One region of the Glutamicibacter sp. FR1 genome, then DNA from elsewhere that is predicted to be linked to it. Evidence: riboswitches for the same ligand, from Rfam matches in the RefSeq annotation. Region 1 holds a riboswitch; each other region holds the start of a gene.
What was found. Region 1 has a riboswitch for thiamine pyrophosphate ahead of thiC (phosphomethylpyrimidine synthase ThiC). Riboswitches for the same ligand answer to the same signal wherever they lie in the genome.

Region 2: it holds a riboswitch for thiamine pyrophosphate, as region 1 does, so the genes downstream of both, thiM (hydroxyethylthiazole kinase) here and thiC (phosphomethylpyrimidine synthase ThiC) in region 1, are expected to answer to the same signal.
Region 3: it holds a riboswitch for thiamine pyrophosphate, as region 1 does, so the genes downstream of both, thiO (glycine oxidase ThiO) here and thiC (phosphomethylpyrimidine synthase ThiC) in region 1, are expected to answer to the same signal.
Region 4: it holds a riboswitch for thiamine pyrophosphate, as region 1 does, so the genes downstream of both, ACLQ8T_RS12630 (ECF transporter S component) here and thiC (phosphomethylpyrimidine synthase ThiC) in region 1, are expected to answer to the same signal.

What each region holds. Positions count from the first base shown of each region.
Region 1 is NZ_CP178602.1:2,465,999-2,473,408, reverse strand. It holds gene ACLQ8T_RS11950 (DEAD/DEAH box helicase) at 1-1,114, shown strand, start outside; gene thiC (phosphomethylpyrimidine synthase ThiC) at 1,203-2,945, opposite strand; TPP riboswitch at 2,942-3,049, opposite strand; tRNA gene ACLQ8T_RS11940 (tRNA-Thr) at 3,326-3,397, opposite strand; tRNA gene ACLQ8T_RS11935 (tRNA-Thr) at 3,928-3,999, shown strand; tRNA gene ACLQ8T_RS11930 (tRNA-Met) at 4,047-4,123, shown strand; gene ACLQ8T_RS11925 (GTP pyrophosphokinase family protein) at 4,216-4,992, opposite strand; gene ACLQ8T_RS11920 (DUF2797 domain-containing protein) at 5,232-6,173, shown strand; gene ACLQ8T_RS11915 (hypothetical protein) at 6,258-6,533, shown strand; gene ACLQ8T_RS11910 (MaoC family dehydratase N-terminal domain-containing protein) at 6,635-7,081, shown strand; gene ACLQ8T_RS11905 (MaoC family dehydratase) at 7,084-7,410, shown strand, end outside.
Region 2 is NZ_CP178602.1:46,847-54,256, forward strand. It holds gene ACLQ8T_RS00250 (uracil-xanthine permease family protein) at 1-419, opposite strand, end outside; gene thiD (bifunctional hydroxymethylpyrimidine kinase/phosphomethylpyrimidine kinase) at 446-1,870, opposite strand; gene thiE (thiamine phosphate synthase) at 1,867-2,508, opposite strand; gene thiM (hydroxyethylthiazole kinase) at 2,501-3,295, opposite strand; TPP riboswitch at 3,285-3,379, opposite strand; gene ACLQ8T_RS00270 (GntR family transcriptional regulator) at 3,414-3,782, opposite strand; gene ACLQ8T_RS00275 (hypothetical protein) at 3,779-5,308, opposite strand; gene ACLQ8T_RS00280 (aldehyde dehydrogenase family protein) at 5,398-6,831, shown strand; gene ACLQ8T_RS00285 (amino acid permease) at 6,911-7,410, shown strand, end outside.
Region 3 is NZ_CP178602.1:2,314,187-2,321,596, reverse strand. It holds gene ACLQ8T_RS11145 (mechanosensitive ion channel) at 1-855, shown strand, start outside; gene ACLQ8T_RS11140 (GNAT family N-acetyltransferase) at 938-1,897, opposite strand; TPP riboswitch at 1,977-2,082, shown strand; gene thiO (glycine oxidase ThiO) at 2,080-3,207, shown strand; gene thiS (sulfur carrier protein ThiS) at 3,204-3,449, shown strand; gene ACLQ8T_RS11125 (thiazole synthase) at 3,458-4,273, shown strand; gene moeB (molybdopterin-synthase adenylyltransferase MoeB) at 4,270-5,415, shown strand; gene ACLQ8T_RS11115 (GNAT family N-acetyltransferase) at 5,509-6,018, shown strand; gene typA (translational GTPase TypA) at 6,166-7,410, shown strand, end outside.
Region 4 is NZ_CP178602.1:2,622,447-2,629,856, reverse strand. It holds gene ACLQ8T_RS12660 (Na(+)/H(+) antiporter subunit C) at 1-382, shown strand, start outside; gene ACLQ8T_RS12655 (Na+/H+ antiporter subunit D) at 379-1,980, shown strand; gene ACLQ8T_RS12650 (Na+/H+ antiporter subunit E) at 1,989-2,618, shown strand; gene ACLQ8T_RS12645 (monovalent cation/H+ antiporter complex subunit F) at 2,621-2,887, shown strand; gene mnhG (monovalent cation/H(+) antiporter subunit G) at 2,887-3,288, shown strand; gene ACLQ8T_RS12635 (DUF4235 domain-containing protein) at 3,349-3,600, opposite strand; TPP riboswitch at 3,676-3,796, shown strand; gene ACLQ8T_RS12630 (ECF transporter S component) at 3,859-4,467, shown strand; gene ACLQ8T_RS12625 (ATP-binding cassette domain-containing protein) at 4,464-6,791, shown strand; gene ACLQ8T_RS12620 (aminodeoxychorismate lyase) at 6,788-7,410, opposite strand, start outside.

The sequences.
Region 1 (7,410 bases):
ATTCGACGGCGTGATCACCTTCGTGCGCACCAAGATGGCTACCGAAGACCTGGCCGACAAGCTCAAGGCCCGCGGCTTCACCGCTGCCGCCATCAACGGCGACATCCCGCAGCAGCAGCGCGAGCGCACCGTGGAGAACCTGCGCTCGGGCAAGATCGACATCCTGGTGGCTACCGACGTGGCAGCCCGCGGCCTGGACGTCGAGCGCATTTCGCACGTGATCAACTTCGACATCCCGCATGACACCGAGTCCTACGTGCACCGCATCGGCCGCACCGGCCGTGCCGGCCGCAAGGGCGACGCAATCCTGTTCATGACCCCGCGCGAGAAGTACCTGCTGCGTGCCATCGAGAAGGCGACCCGCCAGCCGGTGACCCAGATGCAGCTGCCGTCGCTGGATTCGGTCAACGACCGCCGCATCCAGAAGTTCACCGACCGCATCGACAAGACCATCAGCGGCCAGGACCTGACTACTTTCCGCGAGATCGTGGAGAAGTTCGCTGCCGAGCACGAGGACCTGGACCACCTGGAAATCGCGGCTGCACTGGCTTTGATGGCCCAGGGCGGACGCCCGCTGCTGATGACCGAGCCGGTCATCTCGCCTGCGAAGAAGGCCCGCATGGATCGCCCGGAGCGTGGCGAACGCGGTGAGCGCGGTCCACGTGCCCGCAAGACCGCTGCCGAGGGCAACGCCATGTACCGTCTGGCAGTTGGCCGCCGCAACCGCGTTCAGCCAGGCTCGATCGTTGGCGCACTGGCCAACGAGGGCGGCTTCGATTCTTCGGAAATCGGCGGCATCGACATCCGATCGGACCACACCCTGGTGGAGCTGCCAGCAGAGCTGAGCAAGGACCAGTGGCGTGCACTTTCCAAGACCCGCATCGGCGGCGAAGCCATCGATCTCCAGCTCGACAATGGCCGCAGCCCGCGCCGTGATGACGATGGCGACCGCGGAGGTTTCCGTGGTAGCCGTGGCGGCTACGGTGGTGGACGTGGCGGCCGTGGTGGATTCGGTGGCGGACGCAATGGCGGCCGTGGCGGATTCGGTGGCGGACGCGGCGGCAAGGACCGCTACAGCGATTCGAACCGCAGCGGTGGACGTCGCGACTACTAAGCCTGCAGCTACAGCTGAGTAGCACTGGATAACGCCCTTGGGGCAAGCCGAAAGCTTGCTCCAAGGGCGTTATCGCATGCCGGGCTAATTATTCGGCAGGGGTCCCGATCGGAATCTCATCCCCGAGATAGACCGTGCCGCCGCTTTCCAGGAACTGCCGGCTCTTCTGCGCCATCCCGGCCAAGGCCGCTTGTGCCTCGGCCGAGCCGTATTCGTCGCGGATGTCCTGGGAAATGCGCATGGAGCAGAATTTCGGCCCGCACATGGAACAGAAGTGGGCGGTCTTCGCCGGCTCGGCCGGCAGAGTCTCGTCATGGAATTCCTGCGCGGTGACCGGGTCTAGGGACAACGCGAACTGGTCATTCCAGCGGAATTCGAAACGAGCCTTGCTCAGCGCATCATCACGGGCCGTGGCACCCGGATGCCCCTTGGCCAGATCTGCTGCGTGAGCCGCGATCTTGTAGGTGATCACGCCGGTCTTCACGTCATCCCGGTTGGGCAGCCCCAGATGCTCCTTGGGCGTGACATAGCAGAGCATTGCGGTACCGTAGCGGGCGATCTCCGTGGCACCGATGGCGCTGGTGATGTGGTCGTAGCCCGGCGCGATGTCGGTGACCAGCGGGCCCAAGGTGTAGAACGGGGCCCCGTCGCACAATTCCTGCTGGCGCTCCACATTCTCGCGCACCAGATGGAACGGGATATGCCCCGGTCCCTCGACCATCACCTGCACGTCGTAGTGCCAGGCGCGCTTGGTCAACTCGGCCAGCGTATCCAGCTCGGCGAACTGCGCTGCGTCGTTTGCGTCCGCAATGGAGCCCGGGCGCAGCCCGTCGCCCAGCGAGAAGGCGACGTCGTACTGCGCGAATATCTCGCACAGCTCATCGAAGTGGGTGTAGAGGAAATTCTCCTGGTGGTGCGCCAGGCACCATCCGGCCATGATGGACCCGCCGCGTGAAACCATGCCGGTAACCCGGTTGGCGGTCAGTGGGATGTAGCGCAGCAGCACGCCAGCGTGGATGGTCATGTAGTCCACGCCCTGCTCGCACTGCTCGATGACAGTGTCGCGGAAGATCTCCCAGGTCAGCTTGTTGGCTTCGCCATTGACCTTCTCCAGCGCCTGGTAGATCGGCACGGTGCCGATGGGCACGGGGGAGTTGCGGATGATCCATTCTCGGGTGGTGTGGATGTCATCTCCGGTGGACAGGTCCATTACCGTGTCGGCGCCCCATTTGGCGGCCCACTGGAGCTTGGAGACCTCTTCTGCGATGGAGCTGGTCACCGCCGAGTTGCCGATATTCGCATTGATCTTGACCAGGAACGCCTTGCCGATGATCATCGGCTCGGATTCCGGGTGGTTGATGTTCGCCGGGATGATGGCTCGTCCGGCCGCGAGCTCGCTGCGCACCAGTTCTACATCGCATTCCTCGCGCAGCGCCACATAGCGCATTTCCGGGGTGATGATCCCGGCACGTGCATAGTGCATCTGCGTTACGCGCGCTCCGCCAACGGCCCGCAGCGGAGGGGCTGAACGTCCAGCCCATTCCGCGCTGGCCGTGCCGCGGCGGACCGCCGAGCGCCCGTCGTCGTGCAGATTGCGCTCGCGGCCTGCGTAAGTCTCCACATCCCCGCGCTCCAGGATCCATTGCTCGCGGAAGGGCGGCAAGCCCTGGGTCGGTTCGCTTCCCGGTCCGCTGGTCCGATACACCGACAGCGGCTCGTTGGGCTTTCCATTGGGAGAGTCTGCCAGATGGATCTGCGTGACGGGAACAGAAATTCCCGCAGATTCGCGGTAGGCAAGGGTGTGGGCAGGGTGCTGTTCAAATTGTTCCACTGGGGAAACTCACTTCCTTCGCCGGCATGACCCGGACAGGTTCAACGGTCGCGGACGGCGATAGCCCGATCTCAGCCCTTGCCAGGGCACCCGTGTGGTCGCGAACAACTTAGCACGCTTGGGAGGAAGAAACGCAAATCCAGTGGTCAGAAGGGTGACAGCAATTCAGGATGCGGGCACTGGCCCGGCGGCAGGAGCTAGCTTGTACAAGCGATCAGCCTCTTGCAGCGCGAATCGGGAATCTGGGGAAGACGGCGTGGCAGAAGACTGGCGAAGCAGCGCGAGCGAAGGCTGAGGCGAAGGCCGCGCGATGGGGCACTAAGAGCGGCAGATAAACGAAAAGAGAAGCAATCTGGAATCAGATTGCTTCTCTCATTGCGAGCCCCCTGCCGGAATCGATCCGGCGACCTCGTTCTTACCAAGAACGCGCTCTACCACTGAGCTAAGGGGGCAACAGGTAAATACTTTACACAGGTTTTCGAGGTTTGCAAAATCTCCCGGGGATTTGTTGCTGACGTCACAATATTCCTAATCAAGACGGAAATAGGAGTCGGGTTGCCTAGGTGAATTCCGTGCGCGTGAGAGCTTGCTTCATGCCTCCTGGATTACTTTCGCGGCGCGTTGTGGCGACTCCGCGCACCGGATGCCAGATGCCCTTCCAGGTAATCCATAATCCCAGGGTCGAGGGACTGGGGGAGTTGAGCCTCCTATGTTTTGCGCGGGAGATCTGTGGTTCTGCCACGAGGGAAAGTGTCTCGGGATTTTATCCTGCGCGTCTGGTCGAATCCGCGATTGACCACAAGGGACACCTCAGTGAGCATCGTCACCCGAGCACCTTTTGTCCCAGTCTTCGTCCTTGAAGATCTAGGGTGAGTGGCTAATCTCAATTTGACTAGTGGTTTTATGGAAATTTCGGGGTGTTTTCCAGGTCGGTTTGCCGATTTTTCTTTGCCGGGAAATGCGTGTAGAGTATTTACTCGTTGCCCCCTTAGCTCAGTGGTAGAGCGCGTTCTTGGTAAGAACGAGGTCGCCGGATCGATTCCGGCAGGGGGCTCTGAGTGAGAAGCTTTCTTGGCTTCTACTGGATTGTTTCTCACTTGTGGCGGCGTAGCTCAGCTGGTTAGAGCGCACGACTCATAATCGTGAGGTCCCGGGATCGAGTCCCGGCGCCGCTACCAAATCAAAGATCCTCAGCTTCGGCTGAGGATCTTTTTTGGTTTCCGGGTTCGAAGCGGTCTTCAGGGACCCGTCGTTTCGAAGCCAATAACGCTTAGTTGTCCGCACCCTTTTCAGGGCTCCTTGTGCTGGCTTGCTGTGCCAGCGAGAGCAGTCCCTGGAAGGCCTTCGTATCGAAATTCGTCTCTTGTCCTGCTGCATCATTGGCATCATGGCCGTGTACTTCGGTATGCAAGCGTTGCATTTGCATATCGAGTTTCGTTGCAACAGCTGCCGCATCGGCGAGCTCCTGTACTAGATGTTCTGGAACCTCCCCCTCGTACTTGTAGAAAATTTTATGCTCCAGGCTTGCCCAGAAATCCTGGGCGATCGTGCGGATTTGCAACTCCACTACGACGTCGACAGGGCCGTCGGATAAGAAGACCGGAATTTGCACAATTGCATGGACACTTTTATAGCCGCTTGGCTTCGGGTTCTTGATGTAATCCTTGATCTGGATGACCTTCAGGTCATTTTGAGCGGTCAAGGTGTTCAGGACCTTATAGATGTCCTTGACGAAACTGCAGGTAATGCGCACACCCGCAATATCGCTGATGTTCTCGCGTATGGCAGTAAGGGACGGCGCGATGGCCCGGCGGGCAACCTTGCGCATGATGCTCTCCGGAGTTTTCACCCGGGAGCTGACGTGCTCGATTGGATTGTATTTGTGCAAGTACAAGAACTCTTCACGCAAGATCGAGACCTTGGTCAGCACTTCGTCCACCGCAAACTGGTATTCCATCATGAAGCGCTGGAAATCGTGGTGGAAGGCCTTCGTCAATCGCTGCAACTCGGCCGGGGACGGGGTAGTTCCAGCAGCCGTGATTGCCACTGCACGCGTCTCGTCATCAAATGGGACTGAAATCCTGGATCACCTCAACAGATTGTGGCCCGGTCCGCGGTACGTTTCCGGTGCAGTTTCAGCCTAAGGGCATCTCCTAAGAATTAGGCCAGAACCAAACGGGAATTCGTCCAGCTAACTTTCGGACTTTGCGAATCGGCCAACCTGCCCAACGGACCTGGCCCTCTGCAGTGAACTATCGTTGGAGGTGAAACTTCAGAAAGGTCCTGATGGAATTCGCTTCAGCTACCCGGCAGCTATGCCACGGCATCAGCTTCGCAGAACACGAACCCGCTCCGATGCTCCGGCTGCGCAGCGGCGAAACCTGGGGGACCGAGTACCTGGAAGCGGGACGTTCACTGGCCCTGGAGATCGGAGAACTGAAGTTCTGCCTGGGCTACATCACGATGAACGCCGACGGCTCGCGCAATGCGCTGACATGCCCCAAGAACAAGGCCCTGCGCACAGGCACCCAATGCGAGAGCTGCCGCCGGCTGGACCAGTCGAAGTTCATGCACCATTTCCACAAGACCGGCGAGGCCCCCGAAGGCCTACGCAAGTACCTGGAACAGCCGCACTTCTTGTATATCGCCAGCTTCGCCCACGGAGCGACCAAGGTCGGCACCACCTCGGCCCAGAGCAAATGGACACGGCTGGCGCAGCAGGGCGCAGTCATTGCGCGCTATGTCGCCCGCGCCACTGACGGGGCGGCCATCCGGGTGATCGAAGACCTGGTTACCGAGCATGTGGGCCTGAGCCAGCAGGTGCGGCAGAAGTCCAAGGTCAAGGGCTTGGCCAGCTGGGAACTGGACTACGCCCAGCTTGATCAGATCAACGCCGACGCGGCAGGCCGGGCCAGGGACTTCCTCGGCGCGCAGCGCGGCCTGGAGACCTTTGGCGTGCAATTGCGCGACGAGCTGTGGGAGCAGCCGGCCTTCGCCCGCCCGGTCATTGGCGCCTGGGATGCGCATGCGCTGCATGCCTGGACCACGACCCTGCCCGGAAGCACCGTGAACCTGCGCATCCGCGGCGTGCTGGGACAGAGCATCCTCGCCGACAGCGGCGATGGCACCACCCTGCGCTTGCTGGATGCCGCCGAGCTGAAAACCCGCGAGGTCGCGGTGGTGGAGCAGCGCGGGGACTTCAAGGAAGAGCAATCCGCCCTGTTCTGAGGCCGGAGCGTTGTCGGGGGAGTCACGCGGAAATGCCCCGGCGGCAATGAGCGCTCCCGGCCCGGGCTGAACTAGACTTGAGCCATGACCAACACTCCTTGGGAATCCGCCTCGCCCCGCTACAAGAAGCTCGTCTTCGCCGCCATGGGCATCATGGGCGTGGGCATTATCCTGGCCATCATCGGCGCCAACATTCCGTCCCTGCCCACGGTCTACATCGCGATCGGCATCATGGTCATCGGCATGCTCTGCCACATCGCCAGCCTGGTCGTCCGGGCCAAGGACGCACGCCAGTGGCGCATCGACAACGGCCTCGCCGCGCCACAGTCCAACAAGCGCCCCGCCGACGGGCAGAACTAGGCTCTCGCAAGAATTCCACAGTGTGACCGGGCAGCTGCGCCCGGATTTCGTATCCAGCGGCATCCACGCCCGGCCACGTCCAACAACGTTCAGGAGAACCCATGGGTATCAACCCCGACCTGGTAGGGCGCATCTACCCTGCCGGCGAGTCCTACCAGGTAGGCCGCGAGAAGATCCGCGAATTCGCCGCCGCCACCAAAGCCGCCAACCGGGCGCATTACGAAGTGCAGGCAGCCCGCGGGCTGGGCTACAGCGACGTTGTCGCCCCGCCGACCTTCGCAATCATCATCGCCCAGCGGGCCGACGCGCAGCTGATCTCCGACCCGGCCAGCGGCATCGACTTCTCCCGCGTGGTGCATGCCGACCAGCGCTTCACCCACCACCGACCGATCGTGGCCGGCGATGAACTGCTCGCCGAGCTCTACGTGGACCAGATCCGCGAGATGGGCGCCGGCGCGATGATCACCACCCGCGCCGAAATCACCACCGCGGCCGGCGAGAAGATCGCCACCACCGTTTCATCGCTACTGGTACGAGCTGAGGACTAAGCATGATTGAATTCGAAAGCCTCGAAAAGGGACAGGTCATTGGCTCGCACACGGTGCAGGTCAACCGCGCGGACCTGGTTCGCTATGCCGGAGCCTCGGGCGACTTCAATCCGATCCACTGGAATGAGCGCTTCGCCAAGGAGGTGGAACTGCCTTCGGTGATCGCCCATGGCATGTTCACCATGGGTTCGGTCATCGACCTGGTCTCGCAGTGGGTAGGGAACCCGGGCGCCATCATCGACTACCAGACCCGTTTCACCAAGCCGGTCGTCGTCGAGGACCCGGAAGGCTCCAACCCATCGGAGCATGAAGGCACCACCATCTCGGTG
Region 2 (7,410 bases), 990 kb from region 1:
GTGCCCATGACCACCGGCGGCATCAGCGCGTGGATCCAGCCGGTGCCGGTCTTCTGCACGATCAGCCCGACGACGAACAGCAGCACGCCGGTCATCACGATGCCGCCCAGGGCGCCGGACATGCTGTGCGACCCGGTGGTCGCGACCACCGGGGCGATCAGGGCAAAGGAGGAACCCAGGTAGCTGGGCACCTTGTTCCTGGTCATCAGCAGGAAGATGATGGTGGCTAAGCCGGTGAACAGCAAGGTGGTGGTCACCGGGAATCCGGTCAGCGTCGGAACCAGTATGGTGGCGCCGAACATCGCCAGGATGTGCTGGGCGCCGATGGAAACGGTCTGCGGCCAATGCAGCCGCTCATCCGGGGCAACTACCTCGCCTTCGGTGATGGTCTTGCCGTTGCCGTGGATGCTCCAACTCATGATTCCTCTTCCCGGCCCTGCGGGTTTCAGGCCGTAGAGAATTCTACTTGGTTCTCGTGGGCCTGCGCGAAGAACGCCAGCTCGTGCTCGCTGGAACGCAGGAACGCCTGGCGCATTTTCTCGCGCAGCGCCGGGTCGGCCAGCGTCCACGCGGTGCGCACCATCTCGATCGCCTGGGCGGTGGCCTCGTCGAATTCCGGGGAAGAATAGGTCTCCAGCCAGTCGCCGTAGGGGTGCCCGGCATGGTTGGCCGCCGCCAGCCGCTTGCCGATGTCCTGGTAGAGCCAGTAGCACGGCAGGATTGCGGCGATCAGCTCCGCATAGCTCCCGGTGCAGGAGGACAGGTGGTTCACGTAGTTCAGTGTGGTCGCCGAAGGGTTCGCCAGCCCTTCCACTAGGTGGCTGCGGTGCAGCTGCAGCTCGCCCTCGAGGATCTGACCGGCGCCCTTGGCCCAGAAGCGCTGCGCATCCAGGTCCGGGGCCAGCGCGCTGGCCTGCGCCAGCACCTGGGCGTAGCGCTGCAGGTACAGGGCGTCCTGGGCCAGGTAGTACTCGAACTTCTCGCGTTCCAGGCTGCCGTCGGCCAGCTGCATGATGAACGCCAGCTCGTCGATGCCCGCACGCAGGCCCGCGATGTCCTCCCACCAGCCGGCCATCGGATCAGCGCCGGCGAAGAACCCGGCGAAGTGGTTGACCGGGCCGTGCCCGCTGCCCACCTGCAGCTGGTCGGCCGCCGCAATTGCCGCTGACAGATACGCCTTGGACTGCTCCAACGCGGCGGTCCAGTCTCCGGTGGCAGCGAAGCGGGTGGCCAGGGCGCTGGAGAGGGTGCAGCCGGTGCCGTGGGTGTTCTTGGTGGCATGGCGCGCACCGTGCAGCTCGCAGCGCACCCTGTCCGCTGCTACCAGCGCGTCGGGGCAGACCGCCCCGGCCAGATGCCCGCCCTTGGCCAGCACCAGGGCATCGTGCTTGGCCGCCAGGCGCTGGGCCTGGCGCAGCACCTCGTCCCATGATGCGGCTACCGGCTCGCGCAGCAGGCTGGCCAGTTCCAGCAGGTTCGGGGTGATCACCGTGGCCCGGTCCAGCAGCGAATCGAGCGCCGCTTCGCCATCGAGCAGGCGGTCTCCGCTGGTGGCCACCATGACCGGGTCCAGGACTACCGGAGCATCCACGGTTTCCAGCCAGCCGGTGACTGCGCGGATCACCTCGGCGTTGGCGAGCATCCCGATCTTGATTGCATCGATGCGGATATCCGCGCTGATGGCTTCAAGCTGGGCGAGGACGAAATCGCCGCTGATCGCCTGCACTCCGGACACCCCATGGGTGTTCTGCGCGGTCAAGGCGGTGATCACGCACATTCCGTAGCCGCCGTTGGCGGCAATGGCCTTCAGATCCGCCTGGATTCCGGCGCCACCGGAAGGATCGGATCCTGCGATGGACAAGATGTTCATTTGGCGGCCTCCCATGCCGAAACGAGCTGCGCGCTGGCCTGCTGCGGATCCTCTGCATTGCAGATGGCGCGGACCACTGCCATGCCCGCTCCGCCGCCGGCACGGATGGCCGCCGCGTCCTCGTGGGTAATGGCACCGATTGCCACGCAGGGCAGTGAGGCCAGCGTCGTGGCACGCGCAAAGCCGTCGAGGCCCAGGGGAGTGGGATGGTCCTTCTTCGTCGGGGTGGCGCGGACGGCCCCCACACCGAGATAGTCGATGACCGCGGCGTCCTTGTTCGCCTGGGCCAGTTGCTCATCGCTGGAAGCGCTCAGTCCGATGATACCTTCGCCGATGATCTGCCGGGCCAACTGCACCGGCACATCCTTTTGCCCGATATGGATGCCGTTCACGGCTGCGCCGGCAGCCCGCGCCGCGAGGTAGACATCGATGCGGTCATTGATCAGCAACTGGGCCTTGCCCTCGGTGAGCTTGGCGGCCGCGCAGGCCAGCTCGAAGAATTCCCGGGCGGTTTCATCCTTGGCGCGCAGCTGGATCCACTGGATTCCTCCGGCGACGGCGCCTTCGATCACTTCCAGGGTGCTGCGCGGGGTGCAGCTGGCAGTATTGGCTACCAGGTAGGCTCCGTAATTATGCATGGTTCAGTTCCTCGTGCTTCAAAGTCTTAAGTTCTTCTGGATCGGTTGCGGACAGCGCATCAATGAATGCGACGGCGAAGCTGCCCGGACCTGTGCTGTTCTCCAGGGCCTTTTCAGCGGCCAGCCCGTAGAAGCCGTGGGCCGCGATGGCGGCCTCGAACGGGTCATCGTGGACCGCAATCATGCCGGCGCAGAACGCGCCCAACGCGCAACCGCCGCCGGTGATCCGCGTCAAGCCGATTCCGTTGGTGTGCACCAGGACCGTCCGCGTGGCATCGATGATGGCATCGGACTGGCCGGAAATGGCCACCACGCAGTCATGCCGCTCGGCCAGCTCGCGTCCAGCCGCCAAGGCGGCAGAGACGTCATCCAAGGCATCGACACCGCGTGAAGCCGATTGCCGTCCGGCCAGGGCCAGGATTTCCGAGGCGTTGCCGCGAATCAGGGCCGGGCGTTGCCGGGCAATGCGCCGCGCGAAATCCGTGCGCACCGGCAGGGCGCCGACCGCCACCGGATCAAGGATCCATGGGGTGCCTGCTGCGCTCGCCGATTGCACGGCTTCTTCCATGGCGGCCAGCTGCTCGGTGCTCGGAGTTCCCAGATTCACCAAGACGGCGGAAGCCGCCTTTGCGAAGGGGCCGGCCTCTCCGGGCAGATCCGTCATGGCCGGGGACGCGCCGGATGCCAGCAGGGCATTGGCGGTGAAATTTGCTACGACGGTGTTGGTCAGGCAGAAAACCAAAGGTGATTGTTGCCGGTATTCTTGGGCAACTGCATGCAAAGCCATGCGACATCCCTCCGCTAGCGTGAACTAGATCAGGTTCAACGGGTCTCATCTCAGTCGGTTGTTCCGACACCCCGTGTCACTGCCATAGAGCGTACGCACAAGCGGTTCCAAGGACAAGTTACTTACGCTCGCGCCGCGCCACCAAGGCCTTGAGCGTGGCCGCATCGACCTGCTGGGCCGCCGCCAGCGCCCAGAGGTGATCCACCGCGGCCAGCAGGTCTTCGCTGGCATCCACCGGCCGAAGCCGTTCGTTGACCACTGTGCCGGCTCGCCGCCGAGAGGTGATCAGACCTTCGGCTTCCAGTTCCTTGTAGGCGCGCGCTACCGTTCCGGCAGCAACACCGAGGTCGGTGGCCAGTGCGCGCACGGTGGGTAGCTTGCTGCCTGCGGGCAATTCTCCCAGGGTGATCAGCGAGGCGATCTGCAAGCGGATCTGCTCGTAGGGTGCAGTGGCCGCCGCGAGGTCGACACTGATTTGCGTGCTCATGATGCTGCTGTCGGCTGCTGTGCACGCACCATCGCGGTACCAGGACGCTCCAGAAAAATCACCGCTGGGACAACGAAGACCAGAAGTGCAAACAGCCCCAGGCCTGCTGGGAAGCCGTAGCCAATCAGCAGCATGGCAAGCACAGCGCTGGTGGCAACGCGCATCGACCGCAGCTCCAGAACCCGCCGATACCAGATTTCTTCAGCTGGCGAGACGGCCCAGGGAATAGTCGCCCGGCGGCAGGACCAGATGAAGCCCATATGCGCCGCCGCAAGCAGCAGCAACAGCCCGATGACTAGTCCCCGGTTCGGAGGAGCGAACCCCCAAAGCGTCTCCAGCGGTGGATCCAATAGCAGGAAAGCGCAGATGGCAACCAGCAAGCCAGCGGCGATGTAGGACCACAAGGGCAGGGGTGCATGATGCTTTGGTGCTGCACTCGCCTGCCGAGCCACCTTGCTGGCGTAGCCCAGATACAGCGTATTGAGCATGATGTAGAGCAATGCCGCACCGGCAAAGAGCACCAGGATCCACGTAGTTCGTTCATTGGTCGGCATCCGGAATTCCTCATCCACGGGTAGGAATGACCAGCCGATGGCAACGGCGAGCAATGCAAGGGTAGCCGTGGTGTATTGCAATGCGAAGAGCTGATCTCGCAATCGCGAGAAGGCGGTCCGTTCCCTGATGGTGGAGTGAGCCGAGAATGTGGTGCGCGGGCCCCAGAAGAACAGCGTAAGAGCCACCGCAAGGGCGCCATAGTTCAATAACTCGTACGGTCCACCGGTTGAATAGCCTTGCGAGTAATTGGCCACCGATACGCAAAATGCCAGCAGCACGATACCGGTATTGCGCAGCAACCGGTTGAGCCATACCGTGCGCAAGGCCTGGTTGTCTTCGGCGGTGATGCCGGCCAAGGGGCGCCGGTTCAGGATCACTGCTGCAATCACTCCGGCGGCCACGACGATACCTGCCAGAGCCACGATGAAGACCGGGAGCATTTGGTTTCCGGGCAGCAGGCCATCGGTTGGGCCCGCAGAGGTGTAGGAGTAGCTGCCATCAGAATCGAACATAGTGGTTTCCGACTCCGGGATGCCAACGCTCCCTTCGACGCGGGAGGCCGGCCACAGCAATCCCACCGCGGCCAGAAGCAACAGCGCGACGAAAATCCCCAGGGACCTCGGGAACGGCGTCGCCAGGGTGCGCGCCTCAAGTGAGGCGGTGCGCACCGGCTGGAGTTCCTTGGGCCAGGTGAACAAGCCAATGAGGTAAACGAGAAGAATCCAGATTCCCGGCGAGAGAGCTGCAGCGAAAACCGAACTCGAATCGGTCCCGTTCATAGGAATGCGCCACGTCTCAGGCAGATCCCACGAAGTCGAAGCGAAGAATGCGATCAATGCGCACCAGAATGAGTGCGACTGGGCGCGGACGATGGCCGGTGCCTCACGCCGATGCGCCACGGAGCGCAACCACAGGTAAATGACTGCGCCAACGAAAGCGATGGATATGGCGCTCGCCGGGATCTGGCTCATGGCCATTAATGTATCAACTATTTGATACATATTGAATCCCTTCGTGAATTAATCAGTGAATATCCGCCTCGTTGCCGTACGCTCAAAACATGGGTCTGTTTACTTCCACGCCGTTGCCCGAACCGGTCGGCGATTCCGCACCTCCGGTGGACGAGCATCCATCACGCATCGCAACAGTTCTGAGCCATTTGCGGCGTTCCGCTGACACCCGGATCACGCATCCGCGACGCTTCCGCCTGCAGCAGCTCAAGGCCCTGGAAAAGATGCTCGACGAGCATCTGGAAGACTTTGTCCAGGCCCTGGCTGAAGACCTGGGCAAGAGCGCCACCGAGGCCAAGTTCTCCGAGATCGACGTGGTGCGCGCAGAAATAGATTTCGCCCAACGCCACCTCGCTGAATGGATGGATTCCACCAGCGTCAAAGTTCCGCTGGCCCTGCAGCCGGCCATGGCCAAGGTGGAGCCGCGTCCGCTGGGCGTCGTGCTGATTATCGGCGCCTGGAACTACCCGGTCCAGCTGGTACTCGCACCGCTGGTCGCGGCCATTGCCGCCGGCAACGCCGCGGTGATCAAGCCATCCGAGCTGGCTCCGGCCACCTCGGGCGTCTTGGCCAAGTTCCTCCCGGTCTACCTGGATGAACGTGTTTATGCGGTCGTTGAGGGAGGAGTGGACACATCCACCGAGCTGCTTGCCGCCCGCTGGGACCATATCTTCTACACCGGCGGTGAACGCGTGGCCAAGATCGTGGCTGCCGCGGCGGCAAAGCACCTGACGCCAACCACTTTGGAATTGGGCGGAAAATCGCCGGCCGTGGTGGAAAACGATTCGCTGGCTTCGGCAAAGCGCCTCGCCTATGCCAAATTCATGAATTCCGGTCAGACCTGCGTGGCCCCGGATTATGTCTTGAGCATTGGGGACTCCACTGAGCTCATCCAGCGCCTGGGCCAGGCCATCACCAGCTTCTACGGCAAGGAGCCGTTGACCCACCCGGACTACGGCCGCATCGTCAGCCGCAAGCACTTCGACCGGCTGTTGTCGATGTTCGAGCAGGGCGAGGTGGTTTTCGGGGGCGAATATGACGAGGAAACACTGCGCATCGCACCGAGCATCATGCGCAATCCAGATCTTGAAGGAAGCTTGATGACCGAGGAGATATTCGGTCCAATTCTTCCAGTGATCGAGGTGGAAAGCTTCGAGGAGGCCCTCGAATTCATCGCCCGGAGGCCGTCTCCGCTGGCTGCCTACCTGATGAGCGAAAGCCCGCGGCTGCAGTCGATCTTCTCCGACCGGGTGCGCGCCGGCTCAATCGTGCATAATGCCCCGCTGGTCCAGATGGTCGTTCCAACCCTGCCTTTTGGCGGTATCGGACCGAGCGGGATGGGGGCCTACCATGGCAGGCACGGATTCGAGCGGCTTTCACAGATGCGCTCTGAACTCAACAAAACGACGGTAGTTGACACCCTGAGCGCAATATATCCTCCGTATTCATGGGCTAAGCGAAAGATTATTGATCGCTTACTGTAGCGCGGTTCATAGTGTTGTGGCTTGTCAGGGTGCTTGGATTGATAGGTTGGAAATTTTCAAGCATCAGGAGATGTAACGCATGACTGAGCCCGCACCGTCCCAAGACGGTCTGAAGCGTGGCCTCAAAGCTCGCCATATGCAGATGATTGCCATTGGCGGCTCGATTGGTACCGGACTTTTCGTCGCTTCCGGCGGCACCATTGCGCAAGCAGGACCCGGTGGTTCGCTGGTGGCCTATGCGCTGATTGGCCTGATGGTGCTGCTCCTGATGCAGTCACTGGGGGAAATGAGCGCCCGCCTTCCGGTCGCCGGGTCCTTCCAGACCTACGCGACGGTCTTCGTGAACCGCCACTTCGGCTTCGCGATCGGCTGGAACTACTGGTTCAACTGGGCAATCACCGTGGCTGCCGAACTGGTAGCCGCCGGGATCATCATGTCCTATTGGTTCCCGGATACTCCGGGATGGATCTGGGCTGCCGTCTTCCTGGCGCTGCTCACCGGCCTGAACGCGTTGTCCGCCAAGGCCTTTGGCGAGGGCGAGTACTGGCTGGCCGCGATCAAGGTCATCACCGTAGTGGT
Region 3 (7,410 bases), 150 kb from region 1:
ATCGTTCGCCAGCTGCTGAAGACCGGTTTGGGAACTGTCGACTTCAGCGGGCTGGTCCGCAAACTTACCCCACGCAATGAACCGGTAGACGAAGTACAGTCCCGAGAATCCCAAGCGAAGATCGTTGACATCATTGCCAACATCGTCTTCGCCTTGATCCTGCTCGTCGTTGCCATTTCGGCACTGCAGGTCTTGGGTATCGCGGCAATTTCGGACCCTGCCCAGCAGATGCTGCAGTTGGTCTTCACTGCGATTCCTCAGGTCATCATGGCCTTGGTGCTGTTGGCAGTCGGTATTCTGATTGCCAAGTTCGTAGGCCAGCTGCTTGAATCAACCCTTCACGGGGTAGGCGCCGACTCTGTTGTTGCCCAATGGGGCGTAGTTCCCGAAGGAAAGAGCGCTTCGGGAATCATCGCTGGCATCGTCAAGATTGCCATCGTGCTGTTCTTCGGCGTGATGGCAGCCCAGATGCTGAACTTCCCGGCGATTACCAACATCCTCAATGAAATTCTGGCCTTGGGCGGCAAGATTCTCTTCGGCGCAGCAATTATCGCCGCAGGTTTCGTCATCGCCAACGTCATTGGCCGCTTCTTGGGCGACACAACCGCTTCAAAGATCATCCGCTACACGGCAATTGCGTTGTTCGTAGCAATGGGCTTGAAGTACATGGGTATCGCCGACTCGATCATCAATATGGCCTTCGGAGCAATCGTCATTGGCGCGGCTTTGGCTGCGGCTCTGGCCTTTGGACTTGGTGGCCGCGATGCTGCGGCTCGCACACTGAAAAAGATCGAGGCCAATCAGGATACCGACGGCCCGGATTCGACGCCACCGGCATCAACTCCAGGCATCTAGCCAATATCACTAAACCTGAGGGACAGATAAAAAGTCGCGGAACCCGAAACCGGATTCCGCGACTTTTTTGTTGCCCGCCAAGCTACGGCTGCGTGCTCCACGGCAACGGCACTACATCCGGGACCTGATCAGTCCGCAACCGCGCGTAGGCGTACACGTCAATGCGTTCTCCATCAACCAGGAACTTACCGCGCTCGACACCCTCGCGCAGGAACCCGTTGCTTTCGGCTACACGCTTCGATCCAGGATTATTCGCCCGAAGTCCTAATTCCAAACGGTACAGACCTAGCTCGCCAAACAGGTGGTTCACCAAAGTTGCCACTGCGCGAGTGGCCAGAGACCTCCCGCGGTAGTCCTGGTTCATCCAATACCAAACCCATGCATTCTGATTGTCTGGATCGACAGTACCGCAGACCAAACCGACCAGCCGGTCTCGATAGGCGATGGCGAAAGCCTGCTGCCGTTCGCCGGCCTCCATCAGGGAACGCACGTACGATGCGGCTTTTTCCGGAGTGTCGGCATCTCCTTGGCGTTCCATATCGGCATTGGAGGAAAAGGCTTCGAAAACGGCTTCGGCATCCGATTGGCGCAGCCTGCGAACTGAGAAATCGTCGTCGACAGGTGCGGCCTTGCTGGGTTCTGCAAAAGAAAGCTGCCGCGCAGCGGGCGTGCCCTGATGGAAGAACAGCTGCCAGCGATCCTGCTCATGGATCCACAGCGAACTGCGCTCGCTGGCGGATGCCGAGGGCAACCTCCAGCGCAGAAGCACCGCTTGATCGGCAACCTGGATCGCCACGGGGCTCCCGACTTCCCGAGATCCAGAATCCACTTCCGGCTCCTGGTCCAGCTGGGCAATGATCGACTCGCGATCGTAGACACGGCCGCTGGCACCCACTTCGGAGAACTGCGGATGCAAGTACCGTTCCAATTGCCTGCGGCTATGGCGCTGGTTGGTTTCCAAGAGCTCCTGCTCCAACGAAATGATCGTGTTGGACAACGCAGATCCCTGGGGAAGCACGCGGGGGAAGTCATGAGATGCCATGTCAACTAGTACATCACAGAAGATGACGGAGCTGCGGTTGCTCCAGTTCGACTTTATGAGCTGGATCATGCCTATAATCGCAGTACTCCGCGGGAGCCTGTAATCGACCAGGCTGAGAGGGCACCGAGCCGACCGCTACACCTGATGCGGGTCATGCCGCCGTAGGAAGGATGCGTGCCCTCGTGCATGTGAATATTGTTGGCGCCGGAATCATCGGCCTGTCCGTCGCGTTCGAACTGGAATCGCGGGGACATACTGCCACCCTCATCGATCCAGCACCAGGCCAAGGTGCAAGCTACGCGGCGGCCGGAATGCTGGCCCCGGCAGCTGAAACGGTCTGGGGCCATGGCCCGCTTCACGAGCTGCTTGCCGCCTCGAATGCCGCCTATCCAAAGTTCATTGAGCGCATCGAATCCATGACCGGGCAACGCCCGGACTACCTGCAGAACTCAACCCTCGTCGTCGCGGCCGAACCGGCTGACCGCGAAGCCCTGCATGAGCTGGCCGAACTGCAAGCTTCCCTCGGCCTGTCAGCGGAAAAGCTCTTGCCCAGCCAAGCCCGCAAACTCGAACCAGCCTTGGCCGCGAATATAGCAGGCGCAGTCCTATGCCAAGATGACCACCAAGTCGACCCACGGTCAGTCGTCAAAATCCTGCTTGATCACCTGCGTGGCCGCCTGATCGAGGAGCGGGCGCAGGCGCTGGTGAGCGACGGAAGCCGAACCACCGCGGTACGCACCGCATCGGGCAAGATCCTCGAAGCGGATCAAACCATCGTGGCCAACGGGCTGGGCACCATTGACGGCCTGGACCGGGTGCCGGTGCGCCCCGTCTACGGAGATATTCTCCGGATCCAGGGGCCAGCTGGTCCGCCATTGATCACCCGGACCATCCGCGGCATTGTGCACCGGGAGCCGGTGTATCTCGTGCCGAGAAAGGACGGCAGCCTCGTTCTTGGAGCCAGCGTCCGGGAAGACCGCCAGCCTGCAGTGAACATCGGAGCCATGCACCTACTGCTGGACAATGCACGAAAGCTCATCCCCGGCATCAGCGACTGCACGTTGAACGAGGCAACTGCCCGGGCCCGTCCCGCCACACCTGATGACCGTCCGCTGCTGGGGCGCATTGACCCGGGCCTGGTGCTTAGCACCGGATACTCCCGGCACGGAGTGCTGCTGGCTCCGCTGGGCGCAACACTTACCGCTGATCTTATTCACGGAAATGGAACGCACCCCTTGCATCAGGCTGTGAATCCACACCGCTTCGCCACAGCGACCCAGACCACCGACCGAACGGAGCATCACCCATGAAAAGCATTGGCATCAAGTTCAATTCCCGGGAACTGAACCTGGACGAAGGAATCACCCTTCGCGAATTCATCAGCATGCAGATCGGCAAGGATCTGGATAGCAACTCGGCGGCCGTGGACGGCAGCAAGCTTGGAATAGCCGCCGCGGTCAATGGCGCTGTCATCCCGCGCAGCGCCTGGAACAGCTACACGCTGGCCGAAGGGCACAGCATCGAACTCGTTACCGCAGCCCAGGGAGGCTAGGCGTGGACATGCAAAACATCACCGAACTGGACATCAACAGCGATCCATTCCAGGTTGCAGGACGCACCTTGTCTTCGCGCTTGATCCTCGGCACCGGGGGAGCGAGTTCGCTGGCCACCCTGGAAAGCGCATTGCAGGCCTCCGGAACCGAACTGACTACCGTGGCCATCCGACACTTTTCGGCGGCAGGCGAGTCCAACGTGTATGACTTGCTGCAGCGCAACAACGTGATTGCGCTGCCGAATACCGCTGGATGCTTCACCGCTCGCGACGCGATCCTCACCGCGCACCTGGCCCGCGAAGCGCTGGAAACGAACTGGATCAAGCTCGAAGTGATTGCGGACGAGCACACGCTGCTGCCCGATCCACTGGAACTGCACGCTGCCACCGAACAGCTGGTCGCCGACGGGTTCCAGGTCTTTGCATACACCAATGATGATCCTGCCCTTGCCCAGCGCCTCCAGGACGCCGGTGTTGCGGCCATCATGCCAGCCGGAGCACCAATCGGTTCCGGCCTGGGCATCTTGAACCCGCACAATATTTCCACCATCGTCTCCCGCGCCCAGGTGCCTGTCGTTCTGGACGCCGGAGTCGGCACCGCCTCGGACGCTGCTCTGGCCATGGAGCTCGGCTGCGACGCAGTGCTGCTGGCCAGCGCGGTGACCCGGGCGCACAACGCACCACTCATGGCCAAGGCCATGAAGGATGCGGTGCGTGCCGGACGCGCCGCACGGCTGGCCGGCAGGATCCCGCGCCGCGACACCGCCCTGCCATCTTCGCCCACCGAAGGCATGATGCAGACCCTGGTCGGTGACTTCTCGTGAACCAGTCAGCATTGGTAGCCCCGGGACCGGAGCTGACACCGGAAGAATTGGCGCGTTATTCCCGGCATCTGTCGCTTCCCGGCGTCGGCGAAGAAGGGCAACGCAGGATCGCCAATGCCAAGGTGCTGGTGATCGGAGCCGGGGGACTGGGCAGCCCCATTGCCAGCTACCTGGTCGCCGCAGGGATCGGCACCCTCGGGGTCGTGGACGACGACACGGTTGAACTGTCCAACCTGCAACGCCAAACCATGCACCGGCAACAGGACGTAGGACGCTTGAAGGTGGAATCGGTCCGCCGGATGGCCCACGAGCAGAACCGGAATGTCCGGGTTATCGCCGTGGAGGGCAAACTGGATGAGACCAACGCCGTGGCGCTTTTCAGCGACTACGACCTGGTCATCGACGGGAGCGACAACTTCGCCACGCGCTACCTGTCCAACGACGCCGCGGAAATCACCGGCACCCCACTGGTATGGGGGACCCTGTTCCAGTTCTCCGGGCAGGTGTCCGTCTTCGACCCGCGCACCGGTCCGATGCTGCGCGATCTTTTCCCTGAAATCCCTGATGCGGACTCCGTGCCCAGTTGCGCCGAGGGCGGGGTATTCGGCGCACTGTGCGGCGTCATTGGCTCGGTGTTGTGCACCGAGGCCCTGAAGCTCATCACTGGAATCGGCACCACGCTCAGCGGAAAATTGTGGCTCTATGATGCACTGGAAGCCAGTGTGCGAACTCTCGACTTTGCCAGGGACCCGCAACGCGAGCCGGTGAGCAAGCTGGGAGAGTACCGGCCGGTGTCCTGCGCTAACGAAGGGCATGCTCCGGAACTTACCGTTGCTCAACTGGCGGACCTTGAAGCGCAGGAACCGGTGTTGCTGGTGGATGTGCGTGAAGCCTGGGAACGCGACATCATCGCGATCCCGCACAGCCAGCACCTGCCGCTCGTGCAGCTGGAAGAACAAGGACTGGGAGGGCTCGCGCAAGGTGCCTCGGCGGTTGTGTTCGTCTGCAAAACTGGTGTCCGTTCACAGCAGGCGGCGCGGATTGCCAGGCCGGATCTGCAGCCAGCCGTCCAGGTGTATAGCCTCAGCGGTGGCACCGTGGAATGGGCCAGGCAGGTTCAGGGGCAGCAGGTGGCCTACTAGTGCCCAGCGTTGCTGTGCCCGCGCTTCTTGGAGCCGGCCCAGCTCTGGCATACTTGCGCTATGGCTTTGGGAATTGCGCTGGAGATCCGTGAATTGAAAATCGGCGACGAGCAGCAGGCAATCGATGCCCATCATTTGATGCTTGGCGATGATTTCGAGTTCCTGCCCACCTGGTCTCTCGCTGAGGCGTGGGAAGACTACGTCTACCGGATGAAGGCAGGGCGCCGTGGCGAGCACATCCCCGAAGGATGGGTTCGCTCGGCGCTGTTTGCCGCCTTCGACGACGGGGAACTGGTGGGCCGTGTATCTGTGAGGTATGAGCTCAACGAGGGCCTGCTTCATTACGGCGGGCATATCGGCTATGGTGTAGTTCCCGAGTATCGTCGCCGTGGTGTGGCACAGCAACTGTGCAGATTCGGATTGCAGGAACTGCGCGAATCAGGAATTGAGCGCGCACTGGTTACCTGTGCTTCCGATAACATCGGTTCAAGATCGACCATTGAAAAATGCGGCGGATTGCTGGACGCCAAGCTTCCGGAAATTCAAGCCAGCCATCGCGCCGGCACGCTGCGTTTTTGGATACCTACCCAGTCGATCCGCTGAATTTCTCGCGACCGGTACATGAAATTCCTGTATGTTCTGACACAGATCAACAGACTATTAGTCTCGAGCGCGTAAACTGGATTGTTGGGTCGACTTTGGCCCCGACTCCACAGACCCAAATTCTCGAGCGGAAGTGAGCCTTCACGCATGTCAGCAAACACCATTACTCGCGATGAACTTCGCAATGTAGCCATTGTGGCGCACGTTGACCACGGCAAGACCACCCTGGTCAACGCCATGCTCCAGCAGACCGGCGCATTCGACAGCCATGGTGAAACCGAAGACCGCGTGATGGACTCAGGTGAGCTGGAACGCGAGAAGGGCATCACCATTCTTGCCAAGAACACCACCGTGTTCTACAGCGGCCCAGCGGCCGAGGGCAAGAAGATGACCATGAACATCATCGACACCCCGGGCCACGCCGACTTCGGTGGCGAGGTTGAACGCGGCCTGTCCATGGTCGACGGCGTTGTCCTGCTCGTCGACGCATCCGAAGGCCCGCTGCCGCAGACCCGCTTCGTGCTGCGCAAGGCGCTTGGCGCCAACCTGCCAGTGATCATCGTGGTCAACAAGACCGACCGCGCCGATGCTCGCATCGACGGCGTCGTCTCCGACTCCATGGATCTGCTGCTCGGCCTGGCCTCCGACTTGGCCGACGAAGCTCCGGACCTGGATCTGGATGCCATCTTGAACGTTCCCGTGGTCTTCGCTTCGGGCAAGGCCGGTTACGCATCGATGAACCAGCCAGTTGACGGCACCCTGCCTGACAACGAAGATCTTGAGCCGCTGTTCGAGACCATCATCAAGCACGTTCCTGCGCCGACCTACACCGAGGGTGAAGTCCTGCAGGCCCACGTCACCAACCTTGACGCTTCGCCATTCCTCGGCCGTCTTGCACTGCTGCGCATGATCAACGGCACCCTGCGTAAGGGCCAGCAGGTCAACTGGGCACGCCAGGACGGCACCATGAAGCAGGTCAAGATCACCGAACTGCTGGCCACCCAGGGCCTGACCCGCGTTCCAGCTGAAGAAGCCGGACCAGGCGAGATCGTTGCAGTCGCTGGTATCGAAGACATCATGATCGGCGAAACCCTCACCGACCTTGAAAACCCTAAGCCGCTGCCGCTGATCACCGTTGATCCGCCTGCGATCTCGATGACCATCGGCATCAACACCTCGCCACTGGCTGGCAAGGTCAAGGGCGCCAAGGTCACCGCACGCCAGGTCAAGGATCGCCTGGACAAGGAACTGATCGGCAACGTTTCGCTGAACATCCTGCCAACCGAGCGTCCAGACGCATGGGAAGTCCAGGGCCGTGGCGAACTGGCATTGGCCATCCTCGTTGAGCAGATGCGCCGCGAAGGCTTCGAGCTGACCGTTGGCAAGCCGCAG
Region 4 (7,410 bases), 160 kb from region 1:
CGAACGCACCCTGACCCGTGTGCTGCTGGGCATCATGCTGCTGGGCAACGGCATCAACCTGCTGCTCCTCACCAGTGGCGGCCGCAAGGGAGCCGCGCCGCTGTTCAACCCCGAGGTGCCCGCGGACGAGTATTCCGATCCGCTGCCGCAGGCGCTGATCCTCACAGCGATCGTGATCACCTTCGCAGTGACCGCGTTCCTGCTCGCGATGATCTACCGGTCCTGGACCTTGACCAGCGCCGATGAGCTCACCGATGACACCGAAGATATCAAGGTGTCCCAGAAGACCGCCTACGACGAGGAAGAGGACTCGCCGGTGGCTGAGGACACGACCGAATTCGTCGATGAAGAAGGCCGCCCAGTGCGCGAGGGGGAAGAGTGAATTTCCTGGATCTAGCCCCGTTGGCAGTGGTGCTGCCGATCTTCGGTGCCGGTGCCGCGTTCCTGGCCCGCCGCCAGGTCCGCATGCAGCGCCTGATCACCATCGGCATCCTCACCCTGACCCTGCTGCTCGAAGCCGGCATGCTCGCCGCCGTGTGGGGCGGGGAAAGCTATGCCATCCACATTGGCGGCTGGGACTCGCCTTTCGGCATCGCGCTGATGGTCGACGGGTTCAGCTCGTTCATGCTGCTGGTTTCCACGGTCGTTTCGCTCGCCGTGCTGCTCTTCGCCACCAGCCAGGGCCTGGCCGATGGCGATGAGCCAGGGCCGGTGTCGATTTTCCATCCGGCCTACCTGATCCTGCTCGCCGGCGTGTCCAACGCCTTCCTGGCCGCCGATCTCTTCAACCTGTATGTCGGATTCGAAATCCTGCTCACCGCCAGCTATGTGCTGCTGACTCTCGGCGGTACCGCAGAGCGCATCCGCGCCGGCACTACCTATGTGGTGGTCTCAGTGGTCTCCTCGGTGATCTTCCTGATGGCCATCGCGATGATCTACGCGGCCACCGGCACGGTGAACATGGCAGACCTCGCGGTGAAACTGCCTGAACTAGGCCAGGGCCCGCAGTTGATCCTGCATGTGCTGCTGCTGATCGCCTTCGGCATCAAGGCCGCGGTCTTCCCGCTGTCACTGTGGCTGCCGGACTCCTACCCGACCGCGCCGGCACCGGTCACCGCGGTGTTCGCCGGGCTGCTGACCAAGGTGGGCGTCTATGCGATCGTCCGCACCGAAACCCTTCTCTTCCCGGGCGGCTCGGTCAACGCCGGCTTGCTGGTGGTGTCCGCGCTGACCATGGTCATCGGCATCCTCGGTGCGCTGGCGCAGACGGACTTCAAGCGCATGCTCTCCTTCACGCTGACCAGCCACATCGGCTACCTGATCTTCGGCGTGGCAGTGGGCGGGCCGCTGGCCATCTCCGCGACCATCTACTATGTCGGCCACCACATCATTGTGCAGACCTCGCTGTTCATGGTGGCGGGCCTGATCGAACGCCGTGCCGGCAGCTCGAATGTCACCCGGCTCGGCTCGCTGGCCAAGCTGTCCCCGGCGCTCTCCCTGCTCTTCTTCATCCCGGCCATCAACCTGGGCGGCATCCCGCCATTCTCCGGGTTCCTGGGCAAGTTCGGGCTGCTGCATGCTGCCGCGCAGGATGCCGACCCGCTGACCTGGGTCGTGATCGGCGCCGGGTTGCTGACCAGCTTGCTGACCCTGCTGGCGATCATCCGCGTGTGGGCCCGCGTGTTCTGGCGCCGTGCCGCCGATGCCGAGGTGCCAAACCAGGAGCTGGTGGCCGAAGCGATGCAGGTCGCCGGCGAGACGCTGGCCGGCGGCGCGCAGAACCCACGCCTGGGCTTGAAGCTGGCCAAGCAGTTGGAAGCCGACTCCTTGCCCTGGGGCATGCGCTATGCCACTGGTTCGCTGGTGCTGGCGGGCATCGGCCTGACCGTCTTCGCCGGGCCCATCTTCGAATTCTGCGAGCGGGTGGCAGCTGAGCTAATCGCCCGCGAACCTTATATCAGCTCGATCTTGCCATTCTGATTGGAGGGATGATGCCGAACAAGAACTTTGAACCGCGCGACCAGCGCATCGACGATGCGCTGGATACCTCCGGCGTGCGCCACCGTGCGACACTCAAGCAGGAATGGCCGCTCTTGCTGCTGCTGCTCTTCGTCTGGGGCGCCCTCTGGCAGGACTTCTCGCTGGCGAACATGATCTTCGGGGCGGTCATTGCCCTGGTGATCGTGAACCTGTTCCCGCTGCCGCCGGTAGTCCTTTCGGGCCGGATCAACCTCTGGTACTGCGTGAAGCTGTTCATCTGGTTCCTCGGACAGGTTGTCGCGGCCAGCGTCCACGTGGCCTGGCTGGCGGTGGCACGCGGAAAGAGCACCCGCAGCGCGATCATCGCCGTCCCGCTGCGCACCGGCTCGGACCTGATCGTGATGACCGTGGGCCACATGCTCACGCTGATCCCCGGATCCTTCGTGATCGACGTGGACCGCAGCTCCTCGACCCTGTACCTGCACTACATCAACATCCAGTCTCAGGAGGATGTGGAGAAGGCACGGGCAGCTATCCGGGACATCGAACGCCGGCTGATCATGGCCATCGGCAGCCGTGACGAGTACGAGGCGATCAAGAGCGAATGCGGACCGGACGTCGTCGCGAGGAAGGGATAAACATGCTGGATATCGTCATCTGGATCTGCGGCATCATGCTCGGGCTGGGCGCCATCGCCTGCCTGATCCGGGTTGCCAAGGGGCCATCAATCCTTGACCGGGTGCTTGCCCTGGACGTGATGCTGCTGATCATCTCCGCCGCCCTGTGCCTGGAGATGGTGCTGCACGAGCACACCGACTACATGCTGTTCGTGGTTGCCGCGTGCATGCTCGGCTTCATCGGCTCTGTGACCGTCTCGCGCTTCGTCTCGGATCAGAGGAATGCCTAATGGAACTCTTCCTCGATATCCTCGTCGCCATCCTGCTGATCCTCGGCTGCCTGATGTCCTTGATCGCAGGCATCGGCTTGCTGACCTTCCCGGACATGCTCACCCGCATGCATGCGGCCACCAAGCCGCAGGTGCTCGGCTTCCTGCTGATCTTCGCCGGGTTGGCCATCTACCTGCGCAGCTGGGCGGTCATCCCGGTCCTCGCGTTGGCTTGGGGCATGCAGCTGCTGACAGCGCCGGTTTCCGCCCACATGATCGGCCGTTCCGGCTACCGCACCAAGCACGCGGCCAAGGAAACCCTGTTCTCCGATGAGCTCAGCCTTGTGGTCAACAGGGTCAATGGCGCACCGCCCACCGGAGCAACACCGATGTCCAAGGCCGAAGCGCCAGAGGACAAGTAATGCGAAAAGAGCGGGAGCAGTTCAGCCGAACTGCTCCCGCTCTCGGCTTGCCGCCGAAGCCTATTTGGTGAACTTGGCAACAACCTTGTTGGCGCTGCGGTCGGCCACGGTCTGCATGATCGCTGCCACCAGGGCCGAGACGATCGCGAAGCCCAATGCGCGGCGGAAGGACGCTTCAGCCGCTTCCTCGGTGCCCTTGCGTGGCGCCTTGCTGCCGGTTGCCTTCAACCAAATGAAATCAACCAGCTTGCCACCGAGCATGCCCGCGCCAACGGTGATGCCGGTAGTGACAAGTTTCTGCACTTTATCCATTTTTTCCTCGCGATCAAGCTCGTGACACATCGTTCCTCTGCCCAGCATACCTGCGGTATGGTGGGGGAGCAGTAATTATTCCGACAGGGGAGCGTCAGACTTCTACGAAGTCGCAGGACGCTGAGAGTGCGATGGATCGCAGACCCTCGAACCTGCCCCGGCTAGTACCGGCGAAGGAAGTCGAGCATCTCGGATGCGGATAGGCGCAGCATGCCCTCATTCCGTGCATCCCCCCTCCTTTCCACAGGAGGACCAACAATGAACGAAACAATTTCGAAGCATCGTACCGGCTGGCGTGTCGTCGATATCGTCGTGGCATCGGTGATCGCCGTGGCTTCAGGAGTCATTTTCTGGGCATGGAGTGCCGGCTACGGCCTGTTTTCGCTGGCCTTCGCGGCTTTCCCTCCAGCCACCGCGCTGCTCACCGGCATGTGGCTGTTCCCCGCGGTGCTCGGCGCATTGATTATCCGCAAGCCCGGCGCCGCGATCTACTGCGAGATGCTGGCCGCCGTGGTTGAAGCGCTGCTCGGCTCGCACTACGGGTTGACCGTGCTGATCTCCGGCCTGGTCCAGGGCCTGGGCGCGGAGCTGGTCTTCGCGGCATTCCGCTACCGCAAGTGGAACCTGGGCGTGGCACTTCTGGCAGGCCTGTCCTCCGGCCTGTTCGCCGGCATTACCGAGGCATACATCCTGGCCTACTACGTCGAGTACACCGCCGGGATGAAGATCTTCCACGTGATCGCCACCGGTGTTTCCGGTCTGGTCATCGCCGGGTTGCTGTCCTGGCTGGCCACGCGCGGACTGGCGAAGACCGGTGCCCTGAGCGCACTGGCGAGCCGGCGTGCACACCTGGAAACCGCAAAATGAGTTCAGTTGCCAATTCCGATGCCGCCTCGCTGACCCAGCGCGGAGCGTCAATCACCGCAACTGGTTTCGGCTGGCAGCACTCGGAGCGGCAGGAACCTGCCATCTCGGGGCTGGATCTGCAGATCCACGCCGGTGAAAAGGTGCTGCTGCTCGGTCCATCCGGTGCCGGCAAGTCGACGTTGCTGCATGCAATGGCCGGGCTGCTGGAAGCCGATGAGGATCAGCAGCTTGCCGGACAGCTGCTGATTGATGGCAACGATGCGTTCCGCCGGAGCCACCCGGTGGGCTTGATGCAGCAGGACCCGGAAACCCAGGTCGTGCAAAGCAGGGTCGCCGATGATGTGGCCTTCGGAGCGGAGAACCTCGGGATGGATCCGGGCGTGATCCGCCAGCGGATCCCCGAAGTGCTGGACGCGGTCGGATTGGGCGCGCTGTCCTTCGACCACCGCACCCAGCAGCTCTCCGGCGGGCAGAAGCAGCGCTTGGCCCTGGCTGGCATCCTGGCCATGGAACCCGGCCTCATGCTGCTCGATGAACCGACCGCCAACGTGGACCCGCAGAGCATCGGGCCGTTGCGCGATGCGGTGCTGAACGCCGCGAAGCTATCCGGTGCCACGCTGGTTGTGGTCGAGCATCGGCTCGAAGCTTGGGCAGAGCATATGGACCGGGTTATCGTGCTGGAACCGGGCGGGGGAGTCGCGCACGACCTGGATCCGCGTCAGCTGTACACCGAAGAACCCGTGCGCCAGGAGCTGGCTGCCGCCGGGCTATGGGTTCCCGGATATGTTCCGCAGGTGGCACCGGCCGAGAACCTTGCCGGAGCTATGCTGCTGGAAGCGCGGCAGCTGGTCTGCGCCCGCACGGCTACCGCGCCGCATACCCAGGCGGTGGATATGGAAGTGCAGGCGGGCACCGCCACGGTGATTCTCGGCGAGAACGGCGCCGGCAAATCGACGCTGGCCCTGGCCTTGGGCGGTTTGCTGGCCCCGGCCAGCGGTGAGCTGACGGCCACCGCGCAACTGGCCGACGGCCTGGGCAATTCCCCGTTTGCTTGGAAAGCCGGTGCACTGATCGGGCGGATCGGCTCGGTCTTCCAGGAGCCCGAACACCAGTTCGTGACGCAGAGCGTCCGCGAAGAGCTGGCTTTCGCACCCAGCCGTGCGCAGGCGAGCAGCGCCAACGCGCCGAAGTACGACCCGGCCCAGGTCCAGGCGCGCGTCGATGCGTTGCTTGAACGCTTGGGGTTGGCGCATTTGGCTGAGGCGAATCCGTTCACGCTCTCCGGCGGAGAGAAGCGCCGGCTGTCCGTGGCCACCGTTTTGGCAGCCGCGCCAGAGGTGCTGATCCTCGACGAGCCGACATTCGGGCAGGATGCGAACACCTGGCGGGAGCTGGCCGGGTTACTGGTCGAAGAGCTGCAGCAGGGCACTGCGATCATTGCAGTCACCCACGATGAGCATTTTGCCTCGGTGCTCCAGGCCAATCAGCTGGTGCTCGCTTCCGGCACCCCGGATGCTGATGCCCCGCGCCAAGGGCCGGTGCTCGATGCGCCGGTAGGGCACAGCTGGCTGGCGAAGATCAATCCGCTGGCCAAGCTGGGTGCGGTGGCCGCGGCAACGCTGCCGCTGATCACCACCTTGGATTGGGTCTCGGCACTGGTGATTATCCTGGCGACCGTGGTGTTCTTCCCGCTGGCCGGGCTGAGCCTGCTGAAATTCCTCAAGCGTGCGTGGCCGTTGCTGCTTGCCGGGATCTTCGCGGCCTGGGGCATTGCCCTGGTGGGCCAGGACAGCGGCATGGTGTACGCGCAATTCGGCGCCTTCAGCATCACCGAGGGATCGGTAGCCGGCGGCATAGCCACCGGACTGCGCGCCTTCGCACTGGCCATCCCGTGCATCTTGCTGCTGGCCACCACGAACCCCAGCGATTTGGGCGGGGCGCTGTCCCAGCAGCTGAAGGTCCCGCACCGGTTTGTGCTCGGGGCGCTGGCAGGCATGCGATTGCTTGGGCTGATGGTGGAAGAATTCACCACGCTCACCCTGGCCCGGCGTGCTCGCGGTGTCGGAAACTTCGGCACCGTGGGCCAGCGCATCAGGGCAACCCTCGGCCAGGTGCTGGCGTTGCTGGTGCAGGCGATACGCCGCGCCGGACGGCTGGCAACCACGATGGAGGCCAAGGGGTTCGGCACGGCCAAGCGCACCTGGATTCGCACGGCCACCTTCACCTGGCGTGATGGCATGGTGCTGGCAACCGGAATCCTGCTTGGCACGGCCGCCATGGCTGCGGCCGTGCTGGCAGGGACCTACAACCTGGTGTGGTCCTAGCGGATTGCGTCGCTCAGGGCGCTGAGCTCCTCATGGAGCTCGGCGTCCAGCCGCAACGGCTTGGCATCGATGGTGCGCACCGGGGTGAGCAGGCGGATCGATGACACCAGCCACACGCCGTCGGCCTGGTACAGGTCCTCAGGGCGAAGCGGGCCATAGCCCAGCTCCCAGCCGTCCTGCGCCGCCGCATCGAAGATCGCGCTTTGCGTGGTGCCTGGCAGAATGCCGGTTTCCAGCATCGGGGTGAGCAGTCGCTTGGTCTCGTCATCGCGCTGGGCAACCAGCACGGTCGAGGTCGGAGCTTCGAGGATGATGCCGTCAGCCGAAGTGAAGATGACGTCATGGGCGCCGTGCTTGTGCGCGTAGCGCAGGGCGGCCATGTTGATCGAATAGGAGAGGGTCTTGGCGCCCATCATGAGCCATGGTGCGCGTTCGGCCAGCTTCGAGTCGTAGCCGCGGTCCAGCAGCAGGACATCCACGCCGGTTTCGCGCTGTTCCTTGCCCAGCGCCGGTGCCGGGGTGACGGTGACCCAGCAAATGGTGGGATCGCTGTCGTGCTCGCCGCGTGCAGCAACCAGCTTCACCACGGCCTCTTCGGCGCCGCCGGTGGCGTCGAAGT